2 regions of the Streptomyces sp. WI03-4A genome follow, and region 1 is predicted to be linked to the other one. Evidence: riboswitches for the same ligand, from Rfam matches in the RefSeq annotation. Region 1 holds a riboswitch; the other holds the start of a gene.
What was found. Region 1 has a riboswitch for guanidine ahead of PV343_RS20840 (DMT family transporter). Riboswitches for the same ligand answer to the same signal wherever they lie in the genome.
Positions count from the first base shown of each region.

Region 2: it holds a riboswitch for guanidine, as region 1 does, so the genes downstream of both, PV343_RS06745 (MBL fold metallo-hydrolase) here and PV343_RS20840 (DMT family transporter) in region 1, are expected to answer to the same signal.

Region 1 covers NZ_JARAUO010000020.1:27,948-31,149, forward strand. The annotation lists gene PV343_RS20835 (transglycosylase domain-containing protein) at 1-838, shown strand, start outside; gene PV343_RS20840 (DMT family transporter) at 923-1,243, opposite strand; guanidine-III (ykkC-III) riboswitch at 1,284-1,355, opposite strand; gene PV343_RS20845 (GroES family chaperonin) at 1,415-1,717, opposite strand; gene PV343_RS20850 (DUF3618 domain-containing protein) at 1,811-2,140, opposite strand; gene bcp (thioredoxin-dependent thiol peroxidase) at 2,233-2,700, shown strand; gene PV343_RS20860 (HNH endonuclease signature motif containing protein) at 2,835-3,202, shown strand, end outside.
Region 2 covers NZ_JARAUO010000004.1:61,016-64,217, forward strand. The annotation lists gene PV343_RS06725 (GTP-binding protein) at 1-8, shown strand, start outside; gene PV343_RS06730 (GAF domain-containing protein) at 1-585, shown strand, start outside; gene PV343_RS06735 (DUF4232 domain-containing protein) at 735-1,277, shown strand; partial or broken gene PV343_RS06740 (IMP dehydrogenase) at 1,299-1,639, opposite strand; guanidine-III (ykkC-III) riboswitch at 1,923-1,990, shown strand; gene PV343_RS06745 (MBL fold metallo-hydrolase) at 2,002-2,880, shown strand; partial or broken gene PV343_RS06750 (ZIP family metal transporter) at 3,021-3,202, shown strand, end outside.

The DNA of each region.
Region 1 (3,202 bases):
GTCGTACGCCACGCTCGCCAACCACGGCAGGCACGGCACGTACACCATGGTCGAGAAGATCACCAAGGACAGCACCGAGGACGTCAAGCTGCCCGACCGGGAGACCGAGCAGGCCGTCACCCGCGAGGCCGCCGACACCACCACCTCCGTCCTCCAGAGCGTCGTCGACAACGGCACCGCCGTAGCCGCCCAGCAGGCCGGCCGTCCCGCGGCCGGCAAGACCGGCACCGCCGAGGAGGACACCGCGGCCTGGTTCGCGGGCTACACCCCCGACCTGGCCACCGTCGTCTCGGTCATGGGCCAGGACCCGGTCACGGCCAAGCACAAGTCGCTGTACTACGCCCTCGGCCAGCCCCGTATGAACGGTGGTGGCCCGCCCACCGCCATCTGGGCGCAGTACACGCGCGACGCCCTCAAGGGCAAGCCGGCCACCGAGTTCGACCTCGAGCTCCAGCAGGGCGCCGACGTGATCCTGCCCCCGAGCTCGAGCCCCTCCGACCAGCCCGGCACCACCGGCCAGGACAACGGGGGCACCACCGACAACGGCGGCCAGGACAACGGCGGCACCACCAGCACACCCTCCGGCACCCCGACCGACGGCGGCACCACCGGTGACACCACCGGCGGCGGCACCACGACCGACGGCGGCGGCACCACCACCACCGACGGCGGCGGGACCACCACCGGCGGCGACACACAAGGCGGCACCAACGGCGGCGGCACCACCACCGACGGCGGCGGCACCCAAGGCGGCACCAACGGCGGCGGCACCACCACCGACGGCGGCGCCGACGGAGGCGCCCCGGGCGGCACCGGCACCACGGGACCCCAACCGTAGAACCGCGACCGCGGAGGACCGTGAAGGACCGCGGAGAAGGACGACGCCCGTCAGCGACCACCGGCCGCTGACGGGCGTCCGTCCTCAGTGACCGCCGGTCACCTTCAGCCCGACCACGGCGACCAGCAGCAGACACACGAAGAAGATCCGGGCCGCGGTGACCGGCTCACCGAGCACCACCATGCCGAGCACCGCCGCCCCGGCCGCCCCGATCCCCACCCACACGCCGTAGGCGGTACCGATCGGCAGCGACCTGGCGGCGTACGACAGCAGCACCATGCTGGCGACGATCCCCGCACCGGTGAACAGACTGGGCACGAGCCGGCTGAAACCGTCCGTGTACTTCATCCCGATCGACCAGCCGACCTCCAGCAGACCGGCCACGACCAGCAGAACCCACGCCACGACAGCGCACCTCCAAGACGACGGGAAAACCACTTCTCGCGGTGCGTCGTCTTTGCCTGCATCCCGGTACGGCGCGTCTCGTCGGGCTCCTTCGAACGTAGCAAAGGAACGCCGAGGAACGCCGAAGGGGCCGGTGACCACCGTCACCGGCCCCTTCGGCCCTTGTTCGGATCAGAGATACAGGCCCGTGGAGTCCTCGGCCCCCTCGAACCGGTCCGCGGCCACCGCGTGCAGATCCCGCTCCCGCATCAGCACGTACGCCACACCCCGCACCTCGACCTCGGCCCGGTCCTCCGGGTCGAACAGGACCCGGTCGCCCGGCTCCACGGTCCGCACGTTCTGGCCGACCGCGACGACCGCGGCCCAGGCCAGCCGGCGCCCGACCGCCGCGGTCGCGGGGATCAGGATGCCGCCGCCCGACCGCCGCTCGCCCTCGCCGGTCTCCTGCCGCACGAGGACCCGGTCGTGCAGCATGCGGATGGGCAGCTTGTCGTGCTGGGGGTTGCTGTTTCTGTTGGCGCTCACGCCTCGAACCTACCTGCCTGTGACTCGCCCGTACGAACCCGGTCAGCCCTTGCGGCGCCGCGTGCCGAGGGCGAGCAGCCCCACGACCCCGACCACCACCAGGGCGACGGGCACGACCCGCTCGAGCCGCGGCGCCCCCTCCTCGTCCACGAGCTGCGCGCGCACCTCACTCACGACGCGGTTGACCTGGACGTATGCCCGTCCGACCGTGTGGTCGATATTGGCGACCACCTTGGCCCTGGCATCGCCGACGATCGTCTTCGGATGCACCCGCACCCCGATCTCGTCGAGCGTCTCGGCCAGCACTTCGCGGCGGCGCTTGATGTCCGCCTCGATCTGCGCCGGGGTTCTGGTGTCCGACGTGTCCGCCACCGTACGGCCTCCGAAGTCCTTGATGCTGTTCTGGACAGTCTGTCAGTTCCCGGCTTTCCCGCACCGTAAGGCCCCCCGGTTACGCTGGCCCGATGAGCGAGCGACTCCAGCCCGGCGACCCGGCCCCCGATTTCACCCTCCTCGACGCCGACGGCAACGAGGTGTCCCTTGCCGCCCACAAGGGCCGCAAGGTCATCGTCTACTTCTACCCCGCCGCCCTCACTCCCGGCTGCACCAAGCAGGCCTGCGACTTCACGGACAACCTGGAGGTGCTGGCCGGCGCGGGCTACGACGTCCTCGGCATCAGCCCCGACAAGCCCGAGAAGCTCGCGAAGTTCCGCGAGAAGGAGTCCCTGAAGGTCACGCTGCTGGCCGACCCGGACAAGAAGGTCCTGGAGGCGTACGGCGCCTTCGGCGAGAAGAAGCTCTACGGCAAGACCGTCGTCGGCGTCATCCGCTCCACGGTGGTCGTGGACGAGGAGGGCAAGGTCGAGCGCGCCCTGTACAACGTCAAGGCCACCGGCCACGTGGCGAAGATCATCAAGGACCTCGGCATCTGAGGTCCGCCCCCCGGACGGCCCGCCCCGGCACCCGCCGCGGCGGGCCGTTCCCGCGTCCACGGCCGTGACCGCCCGCCCCACGATTCGTTACTCCGTACGAGCCGCGAACGCGCGGCCGGAACGGAGGGGGACCGATGGGAGCCGGCACGTACACCAGGGAACGGCTGGAGGAAGCGGCACGCGGTGCGCGGACGCTCTCGGAGGCCCTGGAAAGACTGGGAGCGGACCCCCGGAGCCCGACGCGGCGGTACGTCCGGGAGCGGATGAGGAAGCTCGGGGTGGACGTGTCGCACTTCGAGCGGGAGGGGGTGAAGTGGACGAGAGAGGTGCTCGAAGCGGCGGTGGCGGCTTCCAGCAACATGGGTGAGGTCCTGCGCCGTCTCGGGCTGGAGGTCGTCGGCGGCCACCACACGCACATCAGCCGCAGGATCGCGGCGTACGGGATCGACACCTCGCACTTCCGGATGCCGAGCCGGCGCGGAAGGCCCTGGCGGCCCCGTAG
Region 2 (3,202 bases), on a different contig from region 1:
GGGCCTGAGTCCGGGATCGCCCTGCGCCATCTGCTCCTCCCCCCGGAGGACCCACAGGTGAGCGCCCGTTCCGAGCGGCTGCGCGAGCTGGGCATCGATGCTCGTCCGGACGCCGAACTCGACGCCTTCGCACGGGAGCTGGCACAACGCACCGGCGGCTGCTACGCCGGGGTCAACTTCTTCCTCGACGCAGACCGCCAGTACTTCGCGGGGCTGTACAGCGCCGCGCAGGACACCACGGCTCATGTGGGGCCGCCGTTGCTGGAGGAACCGGTACCCGGCCGCGTCATGCCCCGCGACATCGACATGGGCATCTGCCCGCACGTGGTCAAGCGCCGCCGGGCGCTGGTGCTGGAGGACATTCGGGACTTCCCCCGGTTCGCCGGCAACCCGGTGGTCGACGCGATCGGCGTCCACTCCTACCTGGGCGCACCGCTGATAGACAGTACCGGCGTGGTGTTGGGCACCATCTGCGTGGTCGACCAGGACCCACAGCCGTGGGGGCGCGAAGGGCTGGAAACCATCAAGGCCATGGCTGCCGAACTGGTCGGGCGCCTGGAGGAGTCGGCGAACCACCGCGGCTGACCGGCGCACTGCCGGACGCGCACGTGGCGCCCAAGCCGGTGACGGTTGCCCGGCGCCACGAACCTCCGCCGGACATCGAGCGTCTACAGGTGCGTGGGTGCGCACTGACCTCGCGCACCGAGTCGTATTCGAGGGGAACCGAACACGTCATGAAGACCAAAATGGCCACCGTGGCCCTTGCGGCGATCGTCGCCGCCGGCACCGCCGTCGCTGCCGTCCCGGCCTCGGCCGCCACCGCCAAGGCCGCGCCGACGCGTTGCCACACCGCCGATCTGAAGGCCGGTTTCGCCACCGGGGACGACGCGAAGCCGGATATGGGGCGGACCGGGAAGCAGACGCAGGCGTTCATCTGGTTCACCAACAAGAGCAACCGCACCTGCACCCTGTCCGGCTTCGCCGGTGTCGACATGGTCGGCGCCCAGAGGACCGACGGCACCTGGTCCCTGGTGCGCTCCTCCAAGAGGCCCACGAAGATCACCCTGGGGCGGGGGGACACGACGGACTTCAGCATCAACCTGCTCCCCGTTGCCAGGTCCACGCCGCAGAAGGAGAAGTTCGTGCCCGCAACGTTCCTGGTCACCCCGCCGAACGAGACAAAGCACTTCACCCTGAAGTGGCCGTTCGGCGGCCAGATCCTGAAGCAGGACGGCGCCACCCACCCGGGCACCTACCTCAACCCGGTCGGACAGTAATCCCCCGCGGCCGCGCGGTCGGGGCTCCAGGAGGGCTTTGACCGCGCGGCGCTTGTCCATCACCCGGTAGCCCTCGGCGACCTGTTCAGGAGCAGGGTGAGGTCGAAGACCCTGCCCGGCTGGATCCGGCCGGGCAGGACGCGGTCGATCAGGTCGGGCAGGAAGCGGCGGACGGGTGCCGGGCCGCCGCGCAGGCCGACCTGGGAGAAGAACAGCTCGTGTCCGTCGACGGCCACGTCGTGCGGGACGCCGACGTTGCCGCCGGGGCGGGACGAGTGCGGGGCCTGCCGCGCGGACTCGGCTGTGCCGACGCACTCCAGGGCCGAGTCCGCGACGATACCGCCGGTCAGGGCTCCAACCCTTCGGGCGAGCGGCTCGGGTCGGCGAGGTGCTCCTTCCCCCTCCCCCAGGACTGCCTCGGCCACTGCTTTGGCGCTGACGGACGCCCGCCCGCGCCGGCGCGGGTACCGACGGGGCGGCCGTCGTGTACCCCGGCCGCCGTGCCAAGGCCGCGGAACAGGACGGCATGTCCAGGGTGGGCTGGGGGGACGTTTCGGTTGCTCACCGGAACGCACGATTGCCGGTGTGCCGTCATGGGTGAGGTGACCGGACGGAGGCGTCGATCGACCTCGTGGTAGCTTCGCGGCGGAGGCTCTCAAGTGCCGGCCCCGGACGAGATGTGCGCCGTACCCGGTCTGCCAAGACGACGCACTCAGGAGACGTCATGTCCGCAGACACACCCTTCATGGATTTCGACCGCCCGGTTAGCCAGCTTCGCGAGTTGGACGTCCGCTGGATCCACGGCTCACCATCGTCCAAGCACAACACCGACCCGGACATCCAGGTCTACGCCTACGACGAGCACACCGTCATCCTGCGGCAGAACATGGCGATCGACTACGAGGCACCGTTCCTGTTCCTTCTGTTCGGCACCACACAGGCGGTGCTGATCGACACCGGAGCCACCGCGTCCGCCGAGTTCTTCCCCCTGCGCCGAGTGGTCGACGAGCTGGTCGACGGCTGGCTCGCCCGCCACCCGCAACGGGACTACCACCTGCTGGTGCTGCACACCCACGCCCACGACGATCACATCGCGGGCGACCGCCAGTTCGCCGACCGTCCTCAGACCACGGTGGTCGACGCAGACCTCACCACGGCCTGGAGACACTTCGGATTCGATAAGGACCCCAACGCCGTGGCGCGGGTCGATCTGGGAGGCCGCGTGCTCGAGTGCCTGGCCACCCCCGGGCACCACGAGGCAGCGGTCACGTTCTACGACCCATGGACCGGATTCCTGCTCACCGGCGACACGGTCTACCCCGGCCGGCTCTACGTCCAGGACTGGTCCGCCTACGCCCAGACCATCGACCGCCTGATCGAGTTCAGTGAACACAGACCGGTCACCCACGTGCTGGGCTGCCACATCGAGATGACCACCGAACCAGGCATCGACTACCCGGTCCGCACCACCTACCAGCCCCACGAACCCCCGCTCCAGATGACCACCGGCCACCTGCACGACATCCGCGCCGCGCTCAACGAGATCGGCGACCAACCCCGCCGACTCCCCTACCCGCTCTTCATCATCTGCCCAGGCGACTGAGCCACTGGCCCGACCCGGGGCCGGTCATGGAGACGGGGCCGGCGCCCGTCCTCGACGGGTGGACTGTCCGGATGGCCTCCCGGAGGAGCGAAGCCGATACTTGCGACAGGGCCGTGATCGTCGCCGTGGGCGCGTTCTTGATGACGCTGATCGGCGGCGTCGTCGCGCAGCGTATCGGCGACCGCCGACACCTCGTGCTGGGGCTGGCCGCCGGGCTGATGCTCGGCGTGGTCGTCTTCGACCTGCTGCCGGAGGCGCTCAGCGCCCAGCCGCATCAGATCTTCCATGTGCCCACCGCACTGGTCCTGATGGCCTGCGGCTT